3 regions of the Verrucosispora sp. FIM060022 genome follow, and region 1 is predicted to be linked to each of the others. Evidence: riboswitches for the same ligand, from Rfam matches in the RefSeq annotation. Region 1 holds a riboswitch; each other region holds the start of a gene.

The links. A riboswitch is a leader RNA that binds a small molecule or an ion and turns the genes downstream of it on or off. The one in region 1 is predicted to bind S-adenosylmethionine.
Region 2: it holds a riboswitch for S-adenosylmethionine, as region 1 does, so the genes downstream of both, thrC (threonine synthase) here and EG812_RS26270 (aminotransferase class V-fold PLP-dependent enzyme) in region 1, are expected to answer to the same signal.
Region 3: it holds a riboswitch for S-adenosylmethionine, as region 1 does, so the genes downstream of both, EG812_RS04850 (ABC transporter substrate-binding protein) here and EG812_RS26270 (aminotransferase class V-fold PLP-dependent enzyme) in region 1, are expected to answer to the same signal.

The regions. Positions count from the first base shown of each region.
Region 1 covers NZ_RQIV01000013.1:76,275-84,161, forward strand. The annotation lists gene EG812_RS26250 (ABC transporter ATP-binding protein) at 1-614, opposite strand, end outside; gene EG812_RS26255 (taurine ABC transporter substrate-binding protein) at 601-1,623, opposite strand; gene EG812_RS26260 (ABC transporter permease) at 1,634-2,500, opposite strand; gene EG812_RS26265 (hypothetical protein) at 2,854-3,153, opposite strand; SAM riboswitch class IV at 3,533-3,653, shown strand; gene EG812_RS26270 (aminotransferase class V-fold PLP-dependent enzyme) at 3,702-4,937, shown strand; gene EG812_RS26275 (TetR/AcrR family transcriptional regulator) at 5,117-5,710, opposite strand; gene EG812_RS26280 (zinc-binding dehydrogenase) at 5,801-6,709, shown strand; gene EG812_RS26285 (thioesterase II family protein) at 6,608-7,504, opposite strand; gene ssuE (NADPH-dependent FMN reductase) at 7,629-7,887, shown strand, end outside.
Region 2 covers NZ_RQIV01000002.1:598,394-606,280, reverse strand. The annotation lists gene EG812_RS09370 (hypothetical protein) at 1-391, opposite strand, end outside; gene EG812_RS09365 (alpha/beta fold hydrolase) at 763-3,627, shown strand; gene EG812_RS09360 (ABC transporter permease) at 3,627-4,550, shown strand; gene EG812_RS09355 (DUF4232 domain-containing protein) at 4,624-5,331, opposite strand; gene EG812_RS09350 (DoxX family protein) at 5,595-6,044, shown strand; SAM riboswitch class I at 6,226-6,361, shown strand; gene thrC (threonine synthase) at 6,371-7,657, shown strand.
Region 3 covers NZ_RQIV01000001.1:1,101,298-1,109,184, reverse strand. The annotation lists gene EG812_RS04860 (PadR family transcriptional regulator) at 1-356, shown strand, start outside; gene EG812_RS04855 (hypothetical protein) at 359-1,048, shown strand; SAM riboswitch class IV at 1,161-1,274, shown strand; gene EG812_RS04850 (ABC transporter substrate-binding protein) at 1,558-2,418, shown strand; gene EG812_RS04845 (amino acid ABC transporter permease) at 2,454-3,236, shown strand; gene EG812_RS04840 (amino acid ABC transporter ATP-binding protein) at 3,233-3,964, shown strand; gene EG812_RS04835 (hypothetical protein) at 4,013-4,522, opposite strand; gene EG812_RS04830 (AfsR/SARP family transcriptional regulator) at 4,662-6,821, opposite strand; gene EG812_RS04825 (ABC transporter permease) at 6,904-7,887, opposite strand, start outside.

The DNA.
Region 1 (7,887 bases):
ACGACCCGGCTGCCGAGAAAGACTGCCTCGTCCACACTGTGGGTGACGAAGATCGAGGTGCGCCCGGGCGCGGTGCTGACCGAGCGAAGGTCTTCCTGGAGGCGCTCGCGGGTGAGCGCGTCGAGCGCCGCGAACGGTTCGTCGAGGAGCAGCAGTGGGCGGTCGGCGGCGAGGGCCCGGGCGATGGCGACTCGCTGCTGCTGGCCGCCGGAGATCTGCCAGGTGCGGCGCTTTGCCACGTCGTGCAGCCCGACCCGGTTGAGGAGCGCGTCGACGCCATCGGTGGGCTGCCCGGCGTACCGCAGTGCCAACTCGATGTTGCCGCCGACGGTTTTCCACGGGAAGAGCCGGGGCTGCTGAAAAACCAGGCCGGCGCTGCGCCCTGGGATCGGTGGTACGCCGCCGGTCAGGACCGTGCCGGTGGTGGGCTGCTCGAAGCCGGCGATCAGCCGCAGCAGTGTGCTCTTGCCGCACCCGGACGCGCCGACCAGGACGAGGAACTCGCCCGGCGGCACTGTCAGGTCGATGGGACCGAGGGCGACGACTTCGCCGTATCTGTGCTCGACGTCGGTGACGGTGATCGCCGCGGTGTGGCCGGATTCAGCCGAGGGCATCGGGCAGTCCTACGGTATAGATCGCTGCCTGTACGGTCGCCAGGTCTGGCACAGCGTCGATCTTCTGCTGGTCCTTGAGGAACTGTGCGGCGCTGACGAGATTGTCAGCGAGTTTGCCCTTGGCCGCGGAGGTGCCCAGCCATTCGGGGCTGGCCAGGTCCTCGGGCTTGAGAAAGACGCCCTGCGAGAGTTGCCGCTGCGCTTCCTCCGGGCTGAGGTTGAGTTCGGCGCCGACCGACTTCGCTGCCGCGGCGGGGTCGTCGTGGATCAGGTTCAGGGCCTGGGACTGGGCCTTGCGCCAGGCGTCGACTGCGGCAGGGTGCGCCTCAACGAAGTCCGTGGCGACGACGCCGAGGTCCAGTGTGGGCTTGCCGGCGGTGGCGAGTTCGCGACTGGTGATCAGCACCGTACCGGTCTTGCGGAGTTCATCCAGTGATGGCAACCAGGAGTAGGCCGCGTCCAGGTCGCCCCGGGTCCAGGCGGCCTGGATGTCCTGGGGCTCCAGGTCGACGATGGTGAGCTCTGATTCCTTGACGCCGGCCCGATCCAGGGCGGCCAGCAGGCTGTAGTGGGCGGTGGAGGCGAAGGGGGTCCCCACCTTCTTGCCGCGCAGGCCGGTGATGTCGGTGACGCCGGCGCCGTTGCGGGCCACCAACGCCTCGTTGTCGCCGGCCACGTCGAGGACGAAGGCGACCTGATACGGAATGTTCAGCGGCGCGGAGAGACCGCGCGCCACCGGACTCGACCCGATCGCCGCGATGTCGACGCTGCCGGCGACGAAGGCGGTGTTGATGCTCGCGCCGGAGTCGAACTTGGTCCAGGTGATCTGGTAGTCGGGTAGCGCATCCTCAAGCAGTCTCTGGTTCTTCACGATGAGGTCGCCGCTGGGGAAGGCCTGGTAGGCGATCCGGATGGTCTTGCGGCCCGGATCGCCGCCGCTGGCGGCACCGTCGCCGCAGGCACTCAACAGCAGGGACACGGCTGCCAGCAGACCGAGTGTCTTGCGCATCTGTTGTCTCCTAGATCTGGCCCCGCCACGGGATGAGCCGGTTTTCGGCGGTCCGTAGCAGGGCGTCGATGATGAGGCCGGACAGGCCAATGGCGAAGAGGCCGAGAATGACGACGTCGGTCTGGGAGTAGCGCTGGGCGTCGCGGACCATGCCACCGATGCCGGGTACGCCGTTGATCGTCTCGGCGGCGACCACCGAGGAGTACGCGACCCCCACCGCGATCCGGATGCCGGTGAATATCTCCGGTAATGCGTGGGGGAGCACCACGTCGCGGATCACGTGAACACGACCGGCGCCCAGCGCCCGCGCGGCCTCGACCAGACCGGTCGGTGCGGAGTGGACGGCTGCGGCGGTCGCGACCGCCACGGGCGGCAACGCGGCGATGGAGAGCAACCAGAGCTTGGGCGTCTCGTCGATGCCGAACCAGATGATGAAGAGGCTGAAGTAGGCAAGCGGCGGAAGGGCGCGGACGAAGGTGACGACCGGTTCGATCACTACCCGGAACCCGCTGACAGTTCCCATCACGACACCGAGGAGCACCCCACCGGCGATGCCGATGATGGAGCCGATCAGGATGCGCCGCAGGCTGACGCCGAGGTGTTCGATGAGCAGATGCCCGCTGTAGCCGCGGATGCCGTCGTGGGTGGTCGACGTCTGGACCAGTTGGTGCCACACCGCGCCGGGTGAGGGGATGAAGGTCGGATTGCCGGTGGTCCGGGCGGCGACTTCCCAGAGCCCGTAGAGCACGACGAGGGCGAGGAGCCGAAGCAGGATCCGACGGCGGCGCCCGCCACGGGGTGCCAGAGCCCTCCGGGCGGCCGTCGATGCACCGATCGAGGTTTCCGCGGTGGGTGACGCGGAGACTGTGGTGGTCACCCACTTTTCCTATAGTGAAAGTAGGTAATGGGCAAGTGGAGATCACAGGGCGGGACGGCCGGCTACGTACCCACGCTGTTTCGTAGTCATGGAGCACGTCGGCCTTTGGCTGTCCCGCCCAGCTGTTGTCGATGCCGAGGAGCGTGTCAGGGCGGGTGGCGAAGACCCCCTGAGCGTGGTGGCCGCCCGGTCGGCGAGAGAGGCGCTCGTTCTCCGGCGCGTGTAGCCCGTGTGGGGACTCCTGGCCGCGCTCCTCCGACTCGAGCATCCGAGCGACGTCGTCCAGGGCGAAGCCGAGGCTGGTGAAGGCGGCTGATGTGCAGCGCGAGAATGAGATGACGGGCGATTATCGGTCAGGGAAATGCCGAAACCTGGTTGGTGAAGGTTGTGGCGACAACCAACGACCCGCCGGCCGTCGAGGTCGCGGCCGGCGTCACGATAGACGCAAGAACGTGCCACCTGTTCGGAAGCCCAGCGACCAGGATGCCGATCATCGCGCCAACGAACACGGGCACCAGAATGAAGATGACCAGATGTTCCGCCACGTCGACAACAAGGAATGCTGCCGCCGAAGAAGGGGCGTCCGGCTCGTCTCGGATGACGAAGTAGGACAGTGCGCCGAGCCGCCTGCGTTCCTGCCAGTGGCTTTCCATTGCTACCGCAAAGTGCGGCACACACCGTGCTGCGCAGGCATAACCTGGCACCGCGGGCCGCTCGACTGGCGTACGCGATCCTCGACGGCACGCTGGTCCCGATCGACCGGGGCGCCGAACGCCCGCTATCCACGATGAAACTGGCATTGTCGTCGTGACCGCCTGGACCGACACGGCGATAACAAGCATCCATGTGATGTCAGTGGGAACAAGGGACACTCGACTATGGTCACGTTCGATGTGCCCGCCAGGCAGATGTGCACGCCGGAGTGCTTATCACTGCCGTGCGGCGCGCGGCAGCTATCTGTACCTGCACCGGGTCGGATAGTGCGCGAAGCGTACTGGCGGCAAGGCCGGTCCGTATGGCAATATCGGCGGCGGTCATGAGTGTCAGCGTCAAGGCCCCGGCCTGCTGGCCGGCAACCCTCGTGCGTCCGCGGTGGGGTGCCTCCGGGTGAGGACCAGGCCGCCGGCGTCCGCCGGAGAGGCAAGCGCGGACCCGTGCGGGTCCACCGTCATGAAGGACCAGTGTGCCCACGATCGCTCCTGTGGTGCTCGGCGCGGATCTGCCTGTCCGTCTCTCCGACGGCACCACCGTCACGTACGCCAACCTCGACTACGCCGCTACCGCACCGTGCCTCGCTGCCGCCGCCGATGCGGTCAATGAACTCCTGCCCTCGTACGCCAGTGTGCATCGGGGTGCCGGCGCGGCGTCACGTCGCTGCACACTGGCGTACGAGCAGTCCCGCCAGACCGTGGCGGATTTCCTCGACATCCGGCCCGACGACCACGTGATCTTCACCCGGAACACCACCGACGCGATGAACCTGCTCGCCCGGGCACTGCCATCCCACACCACCGTGGTGACCTGGGCGGGCGAGCACCATGCGAACCTCTTGCCCTGGCCGCGGGTGCACTGCCTGCCGGTGCCCGCGGACCTGCCGGCGGTGGTGTCCGGGCTCACCCGCGCACTGGCTGACCTGCGCAGCGCCGGCCCCGTGCTGGTGGCGGTCACCGGCGCGTCCAACGTCACCGGAGAGGTCTGGCCGATAGCCGAACTCGCCGAGATCGCGCACCGGCACGGCGCGCGGATCGCCGTCGACGCCGCCCAGTTGGCCCCGCACCGTCCGGTCTCCATGACCGACGCCGGCATCGACTACCTGGCGCTGTCCGGGCACAAGCTGTACGCGCCGTTCGGCGCAGGAGTGTTGGCCGGCCGGGCCGACTGGCTCGACGCCGCCGCCCCGTATCTCGCCGGCGGCGGGGCCACCAGGCACGTCGGTGACGAGGCGGCCGAGGTGCAGTGGCATGTTGGTCCCGCTCGGCATGAGGCCGGCACACCGAATTTGCTGGGCGCGGTCGCGCTCGCCGCCGCCTGCGCCACGCTCGCCGCCTCGCCGGCCGTGCTGGCGCACGAACAGGATCTGCTGAAGCGGTTGCGCGACGGGCTCGCGGCCTTGCCCGGGGTGGCAGAGCTGCGGACGTTCGACGTCGGTCACGACCGGGTCGGCATCGTCAGCTTCGCCGTCGCCGAGCAGCGAGCAACGGAGGTCGCCCACCGGCTCGCCGCTGATCACGGTATCGGCGTGCGCGACGGGTTGTTCTGCGCCCACCCGCTCGCCCGGAAACTGCTGACCGACGCGGCCGAGCGGCTCGGCTGCCCGACCGACAGGTACGCGATCCGGGCCAGCATCGGCATCGGTACGACCGTCGCGCACGTCGACCGGCTTCTGCGCGGGTTGCGGGAGATCGTGACGTCGAGTCGGGCGGCAGCGCGTCGCTGAACCGGCGAGCCTTCTATCAGGGGGCGTGCCGGCTCCGATGACCTCGAAAGGGGGCAGTTGGTAGAGATCGCGGGCGTCGGCCCACAGGTTCGCAAAAACCGGTCAAGCCCCGTTCACTGATCTTGCCGAGCGGATTGTCGAGCAGGTCGGACCGGGCGGGCGTGGGCCACAACCACTCGTTACGGGCCCGGGCGGCATGATCGCTCGGGCCCGGGTGGCAGCAGGCACCGTGCGAGTGCCCTTACGGCTGCGCGGAGCCGGTCGACGCCGCCGTCGGCGATGGTTCGGCGGACCAGTTCGGCGTCGAATGCCCCGAGCAGGACGTGGGCGACGTATCCGGCGTCAAGGTCCGGGCGGAGTTGCCCGACGAGCTGGCGCAGGTGTTCGTGCCAGCGTCGGTAGGTGGGGTCGTCGTGCCGTCCGGCGGCGCAGGCCATTGCGTGGGCGGCGAGGAGGGTCGCGTTGGTCGCGGCGAGGTCGGCCAGTGCATCGAGGAAGGCCAGGAGCCGGTCCCCGGGCGGTGCTCCGGGCCCCAGCGGTGGTGGACCGTGGCTGATCTGCTCTCCGATTCGCGTCGCGCGTTCGGCGAGGAGTTCCCGGAACAGGCCGGACCGGCTGCCGAAGCGGCGGAAGACGGTGCCTTTGCCGACGCCCGCCCGGGCGGCGATCGAGTCGACGGAGATCGGCATAGCTTCGCGGTACGTCAATAGATCCTCGGTGGCGCGCAGGATCATCGCCCGGTTGCGGGCCGCGTCGGCGCGTTCAGTCGTCATGGCATTTCCCCAGAAAATTGGACGAGTCGGACTTACGGTAGCGGGGACAACCGGGCCGCTGGTCCGGATCGTGTTTCTGGAGGTCGTACCGTGCAAGCCCTGATCGCCGCCCCCGACACCGCCGAGGGACACCGCTTGGCCGAGGTGCCCGAGCCGGTCCCGGCACCCGGCCAGTTGCTCGTCGAGGTGAGACAGTCCTCGGTGAACTTCGGCGAGGCCCGCTTCCGTGCCGGGATGCCCGCCGGCACGGTGCTCGGTTACGACGCCGCGGGTTACGTCGTGCGAGCCGCCGAGGACGGCAGCGGTCCGGCCGTCGGCGACCGGGTGGTCGCCTTCGGTCCGGGAACGTGGGCCGAACGTGCCGTCTTCGACGTCGACAGCGTGGCGCGGATCCCCGACGGGCTCGATCTCGCCGCCACGGCGGCCCTGCCGATGGTGGGCCTCACCGCCCTGCGGACCCTGCGAGGCGCCGGCCCACTGCTGGGCCGTCGGGTGCTGGTCACCGGCGCGTCCGGAGGCGTCGGACGGCTGGCGGTCCAACTCGCCCGCCTCGGCGGAGCCACGGTGGTGGCGTCGGTCGGCTCGCCGGCGCGGGGGGAGGGGCTGCGCGACCTGGGCGCAGCCGAGGTGGTGGTCGGGCTGGACGACGTCCACGAGCCGGTCGACGTGGTGGTGGAGACAGTCGGTGGTGACCACCTCACCCGCGCGTGGTCGCTGCTCAAGCCGGGCGGGATCTGCCAGAGCATCGGCTGGGCGTCGGGTGCGGCGGCCGTCTTCGCGCCCAACTCGACCTTCGCATTGGGCGAACCCCGGCGTCTGCAGTCCTTCGGTGACACCTCCCGCCCCGGAGCCGACCTGGCTACCCTCCTGGCCTTCGTGGCCGCCGGGGACATCTCCCTACCGGTCGGCTGGCGGGACTCCTGGAAGCGCGTCGACGACGCGATCGAGGCGCTGCTCGGCCGCCGCGTGGCCGGCAAGGCGGTCCTCGACATCGACTGACGCCCCACCGTCGGGCCTGCCGCCCGGCAGCGAGGTCAGCTCGCCCAGGCAGGCCGCGATGTCCGCCCGGAGCCGATCGCCCGACCGGAGGTGGAACAGGTGACCGCCGGGCAGCACCCGCAGCCGGAACGACGACGAGGTGTACGCCGCCCACCCGACCGCGTCGGCGCGCCCCACCAGCGGATCGGAGTCGCCGACGTAGGCGCGCACCGGCACCGGCACCGGATCGGGCCCGGTCGGAGGCTGGGAGTGCAGGGCCGCGAGGTCGCCGCGCAGCAGCCGGACCGCCGTCCGCACCCACGCGGGATACCGGCGTACCACCTCGGACATGCCCCCGATGCGCACCAGCAGGTCGGCGACCTCGTCGTCGGACAGCGCCGACACCGCGAGCGGTGGCCCGCAGCGCGGGTCCGGGTAGCCGCCGACGAACAACGCCACCGGCGGTCGTCCCCGCTCGACCTGCCGTCGGGCCACCGCGGCGGCCAGGGCCGCACCCATGCTGTGTCCATAGAGAGCGTACGGACGTTCCAGTGACGGCTCGACAGCGTCCACGACGGCGTCGAGCAGACGGCCGAAATCGGTGATGGGCGCCTCCCGCACGCGGTTCTCCCGGCCGGGCAGCTGCACCGGGTAGACCGCGACCCGTGGCTGCAACGCCTCCGCCCAGCCGGCGAAGGTGGACGCTGCGGCGCCGGCGTGGTGGAAACAGAACAGCCGCACCCGGTCCGCCGGATCCGGCGTCCGGTCCAGGTAACCGGTCGATCGTTGCGTGCCCGCCCGCGCTGTCCGCCCCATGGGCGTCATCGTGGCTCACCCCGGTAAAGCGACACCAAGCACGCGGACGTACGTGGTTTCTCGGATGTGCGCTCACGCCGGCTGGGCGAGGATCGCAGGAACCGGCAATCACGAGAGGTCTGGCATGCCCACCGTGCTCTCCGTCTCCGGCAGCCCGTCGGCGACCTCGCGTACCGCTGGCCTGCTTCGTCACCTCGACCGGCAGTTGGTCGCCGACGGGCACGAGGTGATCCCGCTGGACGTGCGGACCCTGCCCGCGCACGTGCTGGTCGGCGCCGACCCACGCCACCCGGCGATCACCGGCGTGGCGGCGCTGATCGCGGAGGCCGACGGGCTGGTGATCGGCACACCGATCTACAAAGCCGCCTACTCCGGCCTGTTGA
Region 2 (7,887 bases), on a different contig from region 1:
CCTCCGGGTCCGTCAGCGAGCGTTCCGGCAGCGCCTCCAGCTTCGCCCGGATGCCGGCCCACCGTTCCCCGGTGCGTAGCTCGCCGCCGATCCGGGCGTCGACCGCCGCGACCTGTTCGATCGCCTGTTCCAGGACCTGCCGGGGCAGCGGTCTGCGGGCGATGGCGGCGCTCTGCGCGTTGACAAGCGCCTCGGTGACCGGCGCGAGGGCTCGCAGGTACTCCACCCCCAGCCGTTCCCGCTCGACGACCTCGCGGTCGGCGTCGACGAGCCGGTGGGCCTGCACGGTGAGCAGCGCCACCGGGAGTAGCAGCGCGACGCTGAGCAGCAGCGGCAACAGCCGACCCCGGGTCCGGGGTCGGCGACGGACCCGCGGAGCGGGAACGGTCATGATGATCTCCTTGGGCGGTCGGCGCAGGTGCGGCAGCGGCGTCGACGAGCCGGTCCCGTGCGCCGGACCGGAAACTAATCGAACACCGTTGGTCCGGTACCGGCCTCTCGGGTCGGCTTTGCGTCACTTCCCGCGAGGTGACGCAGCCTCATCGGATCGATCACCGTGGGTGCTGTTCTTGCGAGGTATTAGACGTACTTCCATATGGATTCCGATAGAAGGTAGGAATTTCCACAATGGGAAGTCGTCCCAAAGGTTGGCCCGATGGACGATGTGCGGTCGACCCCCTCCCGGGTGACGTTCGGCTGAACAGAACGGACGTACGGCGGAACTCAGCTAATACACAGGTTCTGCGCCGTACCGTGTGGCGAATGAAATCGCCGATCTCGGCCGCGCGGCTGCGCCGTGCCCTGCCCACCGGTCGCCGGGCCGTCGCGGTGTCGGTGGCCGTCGTCCTGCTGGCCGCCGTCGTGGTCTGGGCCGCCTGGCCGGATCGCCCGGGTTTCCGCACCGAGTCCGCGATGCTCACCGTCGCGTCCGGACCGAGCGGCAACGAGCCGGTCGACCTGGACACCACGTTGTACCTGCCGAATGACGCCGAGGCGGACCGGAAGGTGCCGGCGGTGCTGCTCGCCCACGGCTTCGGCGGCACCAAGAACTCGGTCCGTACCGACGCCGAGGAGTTGGCCGACCGGGGCTACGCGGTGCTGACCTGGACCGCGCGAGGGTTCGGCCGCAGCGGGGGCCAGATCCATCTGGACAACCCCGACTACGAGGTACGCGACGCCCAGCGCCTGCTGGACTGGCTGGCCGCGCGGCCGGAGATCCGTACCGACGGCGACGGTGACCCGCGGGTGGGCGTCGTCGGCGGCTCCTACGGCGGCGGCCTGGCGCTGCTGCTGGCCGCCCAGGACCAGCGGGTGGACGCGATCGTCCCGATGATCACCTGGAACGACCTGTCCCGCGCGTTCCTGCCGGAGAGCACCGGCGGGGAACCGACCCGTGGGGTGTTCAAGTCCGGCTGGGCCGGCATCTTCTTCGGCGGCGGCGGGAACGTGGGCTCCGGTCCGGCGGGGATCTCCGGCAACACCGCCGAGGCCCCGGAGGGGGCACCGGCACCGGGCCCGCCCAGCCCGGCACCGGGGCAGGGGCCGGGCACCGCACCGGGTGCCCCGACCACCGCCGCCATCCCGGACCCGGCGTGTGGCCGGTTCGCCCCCGACGTGTGTGCCGCGTACCTGAGCATCGCCGTCACCGGGCAGGCCGACCAGGCCGCCGTCGACCTGCTGCGGCGCTCCAGCCCGGCCGGGGTGCTGGACCGGATCAAGGCGCCCACCCTGCTGGTGCAGGGGGCGGCGGACACTCTCTTCCCACTCGGCGAGGCCGACGCCAACGCCCGGGGCATCGCCGCCAACGGCACCCCGGTGCGGGTCGCCTGGTTCACCGGCGGCCACGACGGCGGGGCGGGTCCGCGTACCGACTCCGACCGGGTGAAGTTCCTGACCGCCCAGTGGCTCGACCACTACGTCGCGGGAACGGCCGCCACGCCGGGAGACAGCTTCACCTTCTCCCGGATCGCCGGCTTCGACGCGCTGGACCGGGGACTGGTGGCGACCGGCTACCGCACCACCGACTACCCGGGCCTGAACGGGCAGTCCCGGCAGGAGGTGGCGCTCGCCGGGCCGCCCCAGCCGGTCGCCAACCCGCCCGCCGGCAACCCGGCGGCGATCTCCTCGGTGCCCTTCGCCGGCTCGCTGAGCTCGCTGCTCAGCGGGGTGGCCGCCGACATACCGGGCCAGCACGCCCGGTTCGACTCCGAGCCGCTGACCGAGGCCGTCGACGTGGTCGGGTCGCCCACCGTGCAGATCCGCGCGGCGTCGCCCACCGGCGAGGCGGTGCTCTTCGCCAAGCTCTACGACGTCAATCCGGAAGGGGCGGCCACCCTGCCGAGTGGGCTGATCGCCCCGATCCGGTTGACCGGCCTGCCGACCCAGGTCGCCGAGGCCACACCGGTGACGGTCACCCTGCCGGCGATCGTGCACCGGGTCGAGGCCGGGCATCGCCTCCGGTTGGTCCTGGCCACCTCGGACCAGGCGTACACCACCCCGGTCGAGCCGACCGTCTACCAGGTCGCGGCCACCGGCCCGGTGAGCCTGCCCGCCGTCGACGCCGAGCCGATCCCCACCGAGGCGGTGCTCTGGCGCTGGATCCTGGTCGGGCTGCTCGCCGCGATCGTGCTCGGGCTCGTCGTGCTCGTGCTCCTGTTGCGCCTGCGGCACCGCCGCCAGGACACCTCGGTGCACCCGGAGTACGCGGACACGCCGCTGGCCGTGCGCCATCTGCGCAAGGAGTACGCCGACGGCTTCGTCGCCGTCTCCGAGGTGGACTTCGAGGTGCACCCCGGTCAGGTGGTCGGCCTGCTCGGGCCGAACGGTGCCGGCAAGACCACCACCCTGCGGGTGCTGATGGGGCTGACCCAGCCGACCGCCGGAGAGATCTACGTCTTCGGGCACCGACTGGTCCCCGGCTCGCCGGTGCTCTCGCGGATCGGCGCACTGGTCGAGGGACCCGGCTTCCTGCCGCACCTGTCCGGGCTGGAGAACCTGAAGGCGTACTGGCGGGCGACCGGGCGACCGGAGGCCGACGCGCACTTCGACCAGGCGTTGGAGATCGCCGGGCTCGGCTCGTCGGTGCACCGCAAGGTGCGCAAGTACAGCCACGGCATGCGCCAGCGGCTGGCCATCGCCCAGGCCATGCTCGGCCTGCCCGAGTTGCTGGTGCTCGACGAACCCACCGACGGGCTGGACCCGCCGCAGATCGCCGAGATGCGCCGGGTGCTCCAGCGCTACGCCACCGACGGGCGAGCGGTGCTGGTCTCCAGCCACCTGCTCGCCGAGGTGGAGCAGACCTGCACCCACGCCGTGGTGGTCAACAAGGGCCGGATCGTCGCCTCCGGACCGGTCGAGGAGATCGTCGGTGACTCGCCAAGCGTGCTGTTCGAGGTGAGTGATCCGGCGGCGGCCCGGGAGGTGCTTGCCGATCTCGGCGGGGTGCGGGTGCTCGACGACACCGACGGGCAGCTGGTGGTCGACACGTTCGGCACCGCCCGCAGCGAGGTGGTGGCCGAGTTGGTCCGGGCCGGGATCGGAGTGGACCGGGTGGTGCCTCGGCGCCGCCTGGAGGACGCCTTCCTCGCCCTGGTGGGGGAGAACTCTCGGGGAAGCGGGGACCGGTGATGGCGGGATCGACTGTCGACCCCACGCACGGCGGAGGCGAGCCCACGTCGGCCGCCGGCCGCGGGGTGGCCGCCTCGGGTGCCGGGGCCGGTTACCGGCCCTCGCGGACCCTGCCGTTCGCGGCGGAGTTCCGGCGGCAGGCGTCGCGGCGGCGTACCCAACTGGCGCTCGGCTTCATGGTGCTGCTGCCGTTGATCATTCTGATCGCCTTCCAGTTCGACACCGGGGACGACGACAGTGGCCGGGGTGAGTTCGGCAGCCTGGTCTCCTTCGCCACCTCCGGCGGGCTGAACTTCACCCTGTTCACCATCTTCGTGTCCGCGTCGTTCCTGCTGGTCGTGGTGGTGGCGCTGTTCTGCGGCGACACGGTGGCCAGTGAGGCGAGCTGGGGCAGCCTGCGTTACCTGCTGGCGATTCCGGTGCCGCGGGCCCGGCTGCTGACGATCAAGCTGTTGGTCGCGTTGACCTACTCGGGGTTGGCGCTGGTGCTGCTCGCCGGCACGGCCCTGCTCATCGGCACCCTCCGGTACGGCTGGTCGCCACTGCGCAGCACGGTCGCCGCCCAGTTGGAGCCGGGCGAGGGCCTGCTGCGGCTGCTCGCCGTCCTCGGCTACCTCGCGGTGGTGCTGCTGGTCGTCGCCGGTCTGGCGTTCCTGCTCTCGGTGATCACGGACGCCGCGCTCGGTGCGGTGGGTGGTGCGGTGCTGCTGTGGATCCTGTCCAGCATTCTGGACCAGATCACCGCGCTCGGCGCGATCCGGTCCTTCCTGCCCACCCACTACAGCACCGCCTGGCTGGGGCTGCTCTCCACACCGGTGCAGACCGACGACATCGTCCGTGGTGCCGTCTCCGCGATCTGCTACGCCACCGCTTTCTGGGGGCTGGCCTTCTGGCGCTTCACCCGCAAGGACGTCGTCTCGTAGCCCGGCCGCGCCGCAGGCTCCTGGTCGGTGCGCCCTGTATCAGGACGTCGTCGCACCAGGAGCTCGCGGCGGGTCAGTGCTGCGGTGGGACCGTGGTCGGGGCGAGGGGGGTGGCGGGCGGCAGTGCCGAGGTGGGGGGCTGCTTCTTCCAGGCGCTCACGCCGACCCGGTTGGTGTTGCCGAGATCGATCGGCCCTTCGACGGCGACCTCCTGCGTCGGCTCTCCCTCCGCCGGGGCGACCTCCAGCCGCTGCGCGTTGGTGGCGACCACGGTCGGGTCGTCGACCAGGTTGCGCCAGAGCACCGCTGCGCCCGCGGCTTCGCCGGGCGCCAGCGTCAGGGGTCGGGGCGGGTCGTCGAAGCCCGAAGTGATCCCTCTGGCCCCGGCGATCACCCTGACTTTGATCGGGTTGTCGTCGCTGTCCAGCAGCCGGAGCTGCGGATAGCCGTGCAGCCGGTACGGGCGGCTGCCGCAGTTGACAAGTTCCAGGCCCATCGCCCGCAGGCCCATCGCCGCGCTCACCCCGAGGGAGTTGATCCGTACCCCCTCGGCCGGGCAGGGGCCCGGTGCGGTGGTGCCGGCGGTCGGCGGCGTACCTGTCGACGGGGTGGCGACCGGTGGTGGGGCGTCGGTCGCGCCGGCGGTGGTGTCGCCGGCGTCGGGGGTCAGGGCGCACCCGGCGAGCAGGGCCAGCGTCGCGAGCGCCCCGACCGACCGACGATACGGCCGGGTCCGGCGCTTGGTGGCTGTTGCTGGAGTTGTCCTACGTGTCCCGCACATCGGGACATCGTCACATCGCCCGATACCGCGCGTGGCCCCGACGTCCCGGATTCGTGATCGAGGAGCACACCCGCCCCAATAAGGGGATTCCCGTCGCGCGAGCCTTCCGCGAACCGGTTGGACGCTGAGTGACGGGACAGCGCCCGGAAGTTCCAGCCGCTAGCATGGCTTGGGAGCGTTCCCACAGTCAGAGATTGCATCGACAACAATCTATACATCTCGCATTCTGGATCCCCCATCGGATCTACTACGGAGGTATCCGAATGCGTATCGACCGGTTCGGCGGGCCGGCACTGTCCCTGTTCCGCATGGTTGTCGGCCTGCTCTTTCTCTGTCACGGCCTGGCCTCGTTGTTCGGCGTCTTCGGCGGTAACCGGGGCACCGGTGAACCTGTGCCGCTCGGCCAGTGGCCGGGCTGGTGGGCCGCACTGATCCAGGCGCTCTGTGGTGCGCTGGTGCTGGTCGGCCTCTTCACCCGACCCGCGGCGCTGCTGGCATCGGGCTCGATGGCGTACGCGTACTTCGTGGTCCACCAGCCCGAGGCGCTGCTGCCGCTGCGCAACCACGGCGAGCTGTCCGTGATGTTCTGCTGGTCGTTCCTGCTGATCGCGATCCTCGGTCCGGGAAGCTGGGCGCTGGACAACCTGCTCGGTCAGCGCGGCGGGCGGGAACTCGCCCTCGACGCAGAAGCACGCAGCTCCGTGCCGGCCTGACCCTCCGTGCGAGAGTCGCGATCATGCTCGGACCTGGATCGAGTGGTCATCCGGCGGCGCTGATGCCACTCGATCCAGGAATGGGTGTGACCTGCGGAGCAATCCGCGATCTCGCTCACAAGCTGGGACAGTCAGGCGACGGCCCCGGCACTACTGCCTAGAATCGGCAGCACAACTGCATACCTCATCCAGAGGGGCTGAGGGATACGGCCCGACGACGCCCCGGCAACCACCTCGCGCGCTCATCGTTGAGCGTCCGGCGGGGCAGGTGCCAATTCCGTCCCCGCCGCAGAGTGCGATGCGGGGAAAGATGAGAGGACTTCGACATGACGTCGACGCTCGCCCCCTCCGGCATCAACACCGCCACCAGCCCGGCCCGCGCTCTGGTCTGTCGCGCCTGTTCGGCCCGCTACCCCCTCGCCGCCCAGCACGCCTGTTACGAGTGTTTCGGCCCGCTGGAGGTCGACTACGACCCGGCTGCCCTCGCCGCCGTCACCCGGGAGCAGATCGAGGCCGGGCCGCGCAACATCTGGCGGTACGCCGCCCTGCTGCCCGCCGGTCAGGACCCGACCACCCGGGTCACCCTGGAACCGGGGTTCACCCCACTTGTCGCCGCCGACCGGCTCGCCGCCGAGTTGGGCATCACCGCCCCGCTGTGGGTCAAGGACGACAGCGCCAACCCCACCCACTCGTTCAAGGACCGCGTGGTGTCGGTGGCGCTGACCGCCGCCCGGGCGCTCGGCTTCTCCCGGTTCGCCTGCGCCTCCACCGGCAACCTGGCCAACTCGGTCGCCGCGCACGCGGCCCGGGTCGGCGTCCCCTCGGTGGTCTTCATCCCCAGCGACCTGGAACAGGGCAAGGTGGTGACCACCGCCGTCTACGGCGGCGAACTGGTCGCCATCGACGGCTCCTACGACGACGTGAACCGGCTCTGCGGTGAACTGGTGGAGACCGACGAGTTCGAGGACACCGCCTTCGTCAACGTCAATGTCCGGCCGTACTACGCGGAGGGTTCCAAGACGCTCGGCTACGAGGTGGCCGAACAACTCGGTTGGCGGATTCCTGCCCAGGTGGTCGTCCCGATGGCCTCCGGTGAACTGCTCACCAAGATTGACAAGGCATTCACCGAACTGGTCGAGATCGGGCTGGTCGAGGCGCCCGCGGGCGGTTGGAAGGTGTTCGGCGCGCAGTCGGCCGGCTGCAACCCGATCGCCACCGCCCTGCACGCCGACAGCGACGTCATCACTCCGGTCAAGCCGACCGGCATCGCCAAGTCGCTCAACATCGGCGACCCGGCCGCCGGTCTGTACGCGCTGGAGGCGGTACGTCGCACCGGCGGCTGGATGGAGTACGCCGACGACGACGAGATCCGCGCCGGAGTGCGGCTGTTGGCGCGTACCACAGGGGTTTTCGCCGAGACGGCCGGTGGCGTGACCGTGGCGGTGCTGCGCAAGCTGGTCGAGTCCGGCCGGTTGGATCCGACCGCCGAGACGGTGGTGTTCAACACCGGCGAAGGGCTCAAGACCCTCGACGCGGTGGCCGGTGAGGTGGGGCCGACCCATCGGATCAAGCCGTCGTTGCGGGCCGCCCGCGATGCCGGCCTGCTCGGCTGAGTTGACCATCGGGCACATGATCAGCGGAAATGCTGTGACCAGCGGTAAATGATCAAGCGGGATCGCCGGTGATCGAAGTGGATTCACGTTTCTTCAGAAATGCGGAAAACACGCCGACGAGGACTTGACGGCAAGAACCGCACAGCGGAAGATGCTCCGTGCGGGAGGGCGTATCGCCGTAGACTTTCAGTCTGTACGACCCAACGCCGGAGGCGTTGTGCGATCGACCC
Region 3 (7,887 bases), on a different contig from region 1:
CCACCGACGACAACGACCGTCAGACCCAGCTTCTGCGCGGCGTGCTGGACATGTGCCTGCTGGCGCTGCTGTCCCGCGAACCCGCCCACGGTTACGAGCTGGTGCGGCGGATGGAGTCGGCCGGCTTCAGCACGATCAGCTACGGCACCCTCTATCCGCTGCTGACCCGGATGCGCCGCCTCGGCCTCGTCGCCGACGAACAGCAGATCAGTCCGACCGGCCCACCCCGCAAGGTGTACGCGCTGACCAGGGCCGGACGCGCTCGCCTCGATGCCTGGCAGAACCAGTGGACCCGCTTCGCCGGCACCGTCGACGCCATCCTCGTCCCGACCGACCACAGCCCGCCCAGGAGTTGACCGTGGAGACCATCGACAGCGTCCTGTCCGAGGCCGACCGTGCGTGGCGGGCCTACGGCGTCAGTTCGGCCGATCGTCGGGTACTCGCCGCCGACCTGCGCCTCGATCTGGCCGCCGCGGCCGCCGACGGGGGCGACCCGATGCAGTTGGTCGGCGGTGACGTGGCCGGCTTCGCCCGACGGCTCGCCGACGAGGCCGCTGTCCGGCGGGTACGCCCGGAATACCACCGTCTCCTGCTGACCGCGTTGGCCGGTGCCCTGCTCGGCAGCCTGCTCGGCGCTGGCATCTTCACAGCGCTGTATCCGCTGCTCGTCCATTTGATCGACATCCCCCGTTCGATCGAGATCCCGGTCCAGGTCGCAGTAGTCGTCTACTACGGCGTGCCGGCCGCCGTGGTGGTGGCCGGGGCGGTCACCGCGGTTCGGCTCCGGCTGCGCGACCTGCCCCAGATCCGGAGAACCGCCCTGCTGATGAGCCTGCTGCTGCCGGCGGCCGGCATCGTCGTCACCCCGATCACCATGGCGTACGCCTGGTCCACCGACTACAGCACCGCACCGGAGGTGCTGGTCGTCGAAGTCGTCATGGTGCTCGCCGCGCTGGCCGGCGCCACGGTACTGGCACGTCGCCTGTCGGTTCGCGAGCGCCGGCGGGCCACCGGCGCTACGCCCGACGCCGCAGTCGAACCCGCCTGACGGACTCCGGCTCACCGAACGGCTACCTGCCGCACCACCGCGATGGCCTGGGCGTGAGGGCCGTCATATCGAGTGGACGCCGACCCGTCCCCTGCTGCTAGCCTCGGCCGCAGGTCATGAGTGCCAGCGTGAAGCCCCGGCTTGCTGGCCGGCAACCCTCGTCCGCGCAGGGGTGCCCCGGGTGAGGACCAGGCACCGGTTGCAACCACCGGTGCAAGCGTGGCCTGGTTTCCAGGTCATCACGACCTTGAGGGAGACCCATGTCGTACCGCAGTCGATCCGCTCCCGTGGCGGCCTGCCTCGATCTGACCCAACGTCGCCACGTCGACATGATGCGGGTCTGCAGCGCCGCGTGTAGCTGACCGCGTCGCTGCCGGTCGCCGAGCCTGCGGGCCTCGGGTGACCTGATCAACTCCCCCTCTGCCATCGGTTCATCCCAGCGGTCCGTCGCACGACGGACCGTCGGTGCGGCACGTCCGTGCCCGCCGTCGTTCATCCAGGAGACACCTGTGCGAATCGTTCCTGCCCTGACCCGGGCCGCCGCCGTCGGCGTCGCCGCAGTCCTCGCCGCCGTCACGCTTACCGCCTGCGGCTCTGACTCGGCCGGCGAGGCCGACAACCCGTACAACCTGCTCCAGCCGGGGGTGCTGCGGGCCGGCACGCTCACCGACGCGCCGCCGAACGTGTACCTCAAGGACGGCAAGTTCACCGGCTTCGACAACGATCTGCTGGTCGCCGCCGCCGACAAGCTCGGGCTGAAGGTCGAGTTCGTCGGCACCGACTTCTCCGGTCTGCTCGCCCAGGTCAACAACCGCAAGTTCGACATCGGCAGTTCCTCGATCACCATCACCGAGGCGCGAAAGAAGACAGTCGACTTCGGCAACGGCTACGACTTCGGCTACCTCGGTCTCAACGTGCCCGCCGGCTCGACCCTGAGCAGCTTCGACGAGCTGGCCGGCAAGCGGGTGGTGGTCGTGCAGGGCACCGTCCAGGACGACTACGCCACCACCAAGGGCCTCGACCCGGTACGGGTGCCCGACTACAACAGCGGGCTCAACCAGCTCAAGGCGGGCACCGCGGACGCCTGGATCTCCCCGGCCGAGATCGGTGAGAAGACCGCCGCCGACAGCGGCGGCAAGATCACCGTGGCGGCGAAGGAACTCAGCCCGGCCCCGACGGCGTACGCCTTCGCCAAGGGCAACGACGCGCTGCGCGAGGCGCTGAACAAGGCCCTCGACGAGGTCATCGCCGACGGCACCTGGACCCGGCTCAACGAGCAGTACTACCCGGGTCGGGCGATCCCGGCCGACTTCGCTCCCGGCAGCGGCACCGTGACCGTCCCGTCGGCGGCCCCCTCGGCCGCTTCCTGACCGGTACGACCAGCTAGCAGGGCGGAGGTTGACCCGTGGATCCGTTGCGCACCCTGTGGGAGACGTTCTTCGACTGGGAGTCGATGCGCGAGGCGCTACCCGAAATGATCACTGTCGGGTTGCCGAACACGCTGATCCTGGCGGTCACCGCCGCCCTGCTCGGCTCGGCGCTTGGCATCGTGCTGGCCGTCGCGGGCATCTCGCGAACCCGCTGGCTGAGGTGGCCGGCACGGGTCTACACCGACGTCTTCCGGGGCCTGCCGGCCGCGGCGACGATCCTGCTGATCGGGGTCGGCCTGGCCCCGCTCGGCATGCAGGTGTGGGGGCCCAACCCGTACCCGCTGGGCATCCTGGCGCTGTCGCTGATCGCGTCGGCGTACATCGGGGAGATCTTCCGCTCCGGCATCCAGTCGGTGGAGGCCACCCAGCTGGAGGCGGCCCGCGCGCTCGGCTTCTCCTGGGGCGAGGCGATGCGCCGGGTGATCATTCCGCAGGGCATCCGGCGGATCCTGCCGGCCTGGGTGAACCAGCTGATCGCCCTGATCAAGGACTCCAGCCTGGTCTACTTCCTCGGGCTGCTGGCCAGCCAGCGGGAACTGTTCCGGATCGGGCAGGACTACGCCGCCAACACCGGCAACCAGTCGGCGCTGCTGCTGGCCGGGCTCTTCTACCTGGCGCTGACGGTCCCGCTGACCCACGTCGTCAACTGGATCGACAGGCGACTGCGGCACGGCCGACCGGCCACCGGCCCGGCCGACGACGACCCCGACGACCTCGACCTGGCGCTGCCCGGCGCCGCCGGAGGGAACCAACGATGAGCGACTCGGTCAGCCTGAGCCTGCGCGACGTGCACCTGGCCTTCGGGCGTCACCAGGTGCTGCGCGGGGTGGACCTGGACGTGGCCCGGGGGGCGACCGCCTGCGTGATCGGCCCCTCCGGGTCGGGCAAGTCCACCCTGCTGCGGACCGTCAACCGGCTGCTCGAACCGGACCGCGGCGACGTGCTGCTGGACGGACGCAGTGTGCTGCGCGACGACCCGGACGCCCTGCGGCAGCGGGTCGGCATGGTCTTCCAGCAGTTCAACCTCTTCCCGCACATGAGCGTGCTGCGCAACATCACCCTCGCGCTGCGGCGCATCCGCAAGCTCGGCGAGGACGAGGCGGCAGCGGTGGCCCGCGAACACCTGGACCGGGTGGGGCTGGCCGCCAAGGCCGACGCCCGCCCGGCACACCTGTCCGGTGGCCAGCAGCAACGTGTCGCCATCGCCCGCGCACTGGCCATGCAGCCGCAGGTGATGCTCTTCGACGAGGCCACCTCGGCGCTGGATCCGGAACTGGTCAAGGGTGTCCTGACGTTGATGGCGGACCTGTCGGCGCAGGGCATGACCATGGTCGTGGTGACCCACGAGATGGGTTTCGCCCGGGAGGTCGCCGACACGGTCGCGTTCATGGACGCCGGGGTGGTGCTGGAGGCCGGACCGCCGGCCGCGATCTTCGAAGCGGCGCAGCACCCGCGCCTGCGCCGCTTCCTCTCCCAGGTGCTCTGATCCCAAGTGCTCTGATCCCAGGTGCTCTGAGCAGCCCGGGGGCCGTCGTCACTGCCCCGTCGGCAGCTGCCCGTCGAACTCAGGGCAACGCTTCATGGTGTAGTCCGACACCGGCGGCATCGCCGTCTTGAGCCCCTCGGTGGTCTGGCCGACGCGGGCCCACGCCGCCGGATCCTCGGGCATGCTCTTGCCGGAGGCGTCGATGACCGCGGCGTAGAACTCGCCGAGCGTCGTCACGTCGGACTTGATCTCGGCTGGTGCCGCCGCCTTCAACTCCTTCAGCCGGGTACGGGCCTGATCCAGCTCGGCCTTGCCCGCGCTCTCGGTGAACAGCGGGTCCATCGAGGTGCTGAACGCCTGCACCGCGTCGCACCAGCGGTCCCCGTCACCCGACCCGGTGTCCTTTCCGCCGCTGCCCTGGTCCGACGCCTGCCCGCCGTCGGCCTCGCTGGTCGCGGCTGCCCCACCCGAGGCGGTGCCGTCGTCCGTTCCGCCGGCACAGCCGGTCAGCATGAGCCCGGCCGCGAGCACGACAAGCAGCCCTCGAACCCGTCCCATCGTCTTCTCCTTCGACCTGAACACGCCGACCACCCCCGTCTGCCTCCGGCATCGCCACGGTCGCGGCACCCGCCACGTCGGGTCCACCACGGTCGTGTCCGGACACCGAGCAGTCTGCTCGGCGGTCTTCGGGGGCGGTTCAGGAATTGTTCAGGCGAGCCCGATCCGGTAGCGCGGCCGCGGCCGGCTCGACACCGATCTCGGCCATCCGCACGACGTACTCCTGATGGCGCCGGTTGGCCTCACCGTGCCGTCCGGCGGCCGACAGCGCGGCGATCAGGCCGAGGTGGGCCGGCTCGTCGTAACCGTCCTCGCCGACCAGCCGCAGGTACCAGCCGATCGCCGCGTCGGCCCGGTCCAGGTGCAGATACCGCCTCGCCAGCCGGTGGGTCACCTCGCGGTGCAGCGCGGACAGCAGCGCCCGGGGCCGCTGGACCGCCGCACCGACGACCTCGTCGTCGGTGCGGAGATCACCGGCGTACATGGCCACCACCGTCTCCAGCTGGCTCAGCAACCGGTCGTCGGCGGCGGTGCCGGTCGGTGGCGGGCTCGCGGTGTCGGCGACGACTGCCGCCCGGGCCGCGTCGTGGAAACGCCACGCGTCCACCACCACATGTGCCGTCCTCAGCTGCACGGTGGCCGAGTCGGTGATCAGGTAACGGTCCGCCGGATGTCGCCGACCCGGGTCGAGCACACCCCGTACGGTCGAGATCAGCACCGACAGGCGGCGCAGCGCGACCTCGACGCGGGCCTGCGGCCACAGCGCGACGGCCAGCGCGTCGCGGGCCACCGGTCTGCCGAGCTGCGCGGCCACCATGTGCAGCAGATCGCGCGCCTTGCGGGACTGCCAACTGCCGACCGGCACCGCCACGCCGGCCAGCCGCACCGCGAACTGGCCCAGGATCTGCACCTCCACCTCGGGCACCGGTGCCGGCCCGATCGCCGCCAACGGTCCGGCGACATGCCAGCCACCTTCCTGTACGCCGATGCGGCGCAGCCGCTCGTACGCGATCCGCTCCGCGACCAGGTCACCGGTGAGCCGGGCCTGGAGCAGGGCGTTGGTGGCGAGCGCGAACTCGTTGCCGAGCTCGGCCCAGATCGTCGCCGCCTCGACCAGGTCGGCGAGCAGCCGGCGTACCGTCCGGGGCGAGGTCGCCTCGGGGTTGGCGCGGTGGGCGGCGAGGGTGACGAGTTCCATGGCCTCGGCCAGGCCCGCCGTGTCCCGCCGGCGACCGGCCTCGGCGCGGACCTGTTCGCCGTACCGCAGGGCGGTGTGCGGGTCTCCGGAGCAGAGGGCGACCCAGCCGGCGGCCAGTTCGGCGACGGTGGGGCCGGCGGAACTGGGCAGCGACAGGGCCCGCTCGGTGTGGCGGGCCGCCGCCTGCGGGTCGTCGGCGTAGCTGAGCCGGGCGAGCCCGGCGCACGCCTCCACCAGCACCTGCGCGTTGCCGTCCGGTTCTCCCATGGCCAGCGCCGCCCGGTAGGCGGCCACCGCCTGGTGGTTCGCCCCCCGGACCCGGTGCACTCGGGCGGTGAGCGTCAGCCCGAAGGCAGCCAGCGGGGAACCGGCCCGCTGCCACCGGGCCAGCGCCTTGTCCGCGTCGCTGCGGGCACGATGCAGGTCACCCAGGCCGAGCCACGCTTCCGCGCGGTTGTGCAGCGCCAACGCGAGCAGCATCTGCTGGCCGAGCAGTTCGCCGAGCCGGACCGCCTCGTCGAGTTCCTCGATGGCCGGTCGGTAGTGTCCCTCCTCGACCAGCCGCGACCCGACATTGCACCGGATCCGCAGTTGCTGCCCGAAGTCGCCGGCGCGTTCGGCTGCCGCCAGGGCCTGGGCGTACGCGTGCTCGTTTCCCGCGCGGTCGCCGTCGCCGAACGCGGCCAGCGCCTGTGCCAGGTAGGCCGCCGCCACCGCCGCGTCGTCGCCGCTGCGTTCGGCGACGGCGACCGCATCGGTGGCCAACTGCCGGGTACGCGCCTGGTCGCCCTGAGCCCAGCGGGTCGCGGCCCAGCCGGCGAGGACCTGGGCGCGGTCGGCCAGCGTCGACGGGTCCTGGTCGTCGAGGTCGAGGTCGACGCGGCGATAGCAGGCGTCGGCCGCGTCGAACCGGCCCTGCTGGTGCAGCAGCACACCGAGCCGCCAGGCCAACCCCGCGGGTAGCGGCAGGTCCGCCGGGACGGCCGCCAGCCGACGCAGGGCCTCGTCCTGGTGTCCCTGGTGGACGGCCGTCTCGATCGGGGTGAGCAGGTCGCGCATGCCCGGACCGCCCGTGCCGTGGCCTGAGCGTCCTCGTCCCACCTCATCGAGTCTAGTGAGCCTCGCCGCACCGACCCGCCGACGCGCGGTGGGCATCGGCGGGAGCGCACACGAGAAGACCTGGTCACCGTGGGGTGTCGCGGTGGCGGAAGGCGGCCAGTCCGACGGCCAGCAGCACCACCGCCACGGCGGTGAGGGCGAGCAGCGGCGGTACGGTCGCGTCGGCGGCGGGTACGGACGGCACGTGCGTGTACGGGGACAGGTTGAGGGCGGCCTGCGGCAGGTCGAGCACCGTACCGAGCTGGCCGAGCAGCAGGAAGACGATCAGCGACGCCCAGCTCAGCCCGACCGACAAGCGCGGCAGCGTGCCGAACAGCGCGGTGACCACCCCGGCGACCACCAGCAGCGCCGGTAGCCGCAGCAGCGCCGCCCCGGCCAGGTCGACCGTCCAGCCGACCGGATCACCGTCGGCCACGCCGTATCCGAGGCCCGTGGTGATCCCGGCCAGCAACACCAGCACCGACGCGCCGAGGACCGCGCCGAGGACCTGCGTGCCGAGCCATCGGGTACGGCTGACCGCCGTGGCGAGCAGCGCCTCCAGGATGCCGTCGGACTCGTCGGTGCGGGTCCGCAGCAGCGCCTGCACCACGTACGCGCCGATGGTCAGTGCGAAGATCCCGAGCATCGCGGCCAGGTACGCGTCGACCAGTTCGGCACCGCCGCCGAGCTGGGCGATCACCTCGGCCGCCTGCGGGTTCTCCGCGATCATGGCGTCGACCTCGTGCCCGGCCGCGCCCATGGCGAGACCGAGAATCGTCACCGCGACCGCCCAACCGGCCAACGCCCCCCGGTGCAGCCGCCAGGTCAACCCGGCGGGGCTGAGCAGCCCGGACGCGGCCCGGGCCGGCCCGCGACGGGCGGCGAGCAGGCCCGCGCCGACGTCCCGACGCTCGGCCAGCAGGTAGGCCACGGCGACGCAGGCGACCAGCAGGGCCACCGGCAGGGCCAGCGCCCACAAGCGTTCCGGACCGAAGGCCCGGACCTGGGTGCCCCAGCCCAGCGGGGACAGCCACACCGGCCACGCGCTGTCCAGGCGGGTCGCGGCGGC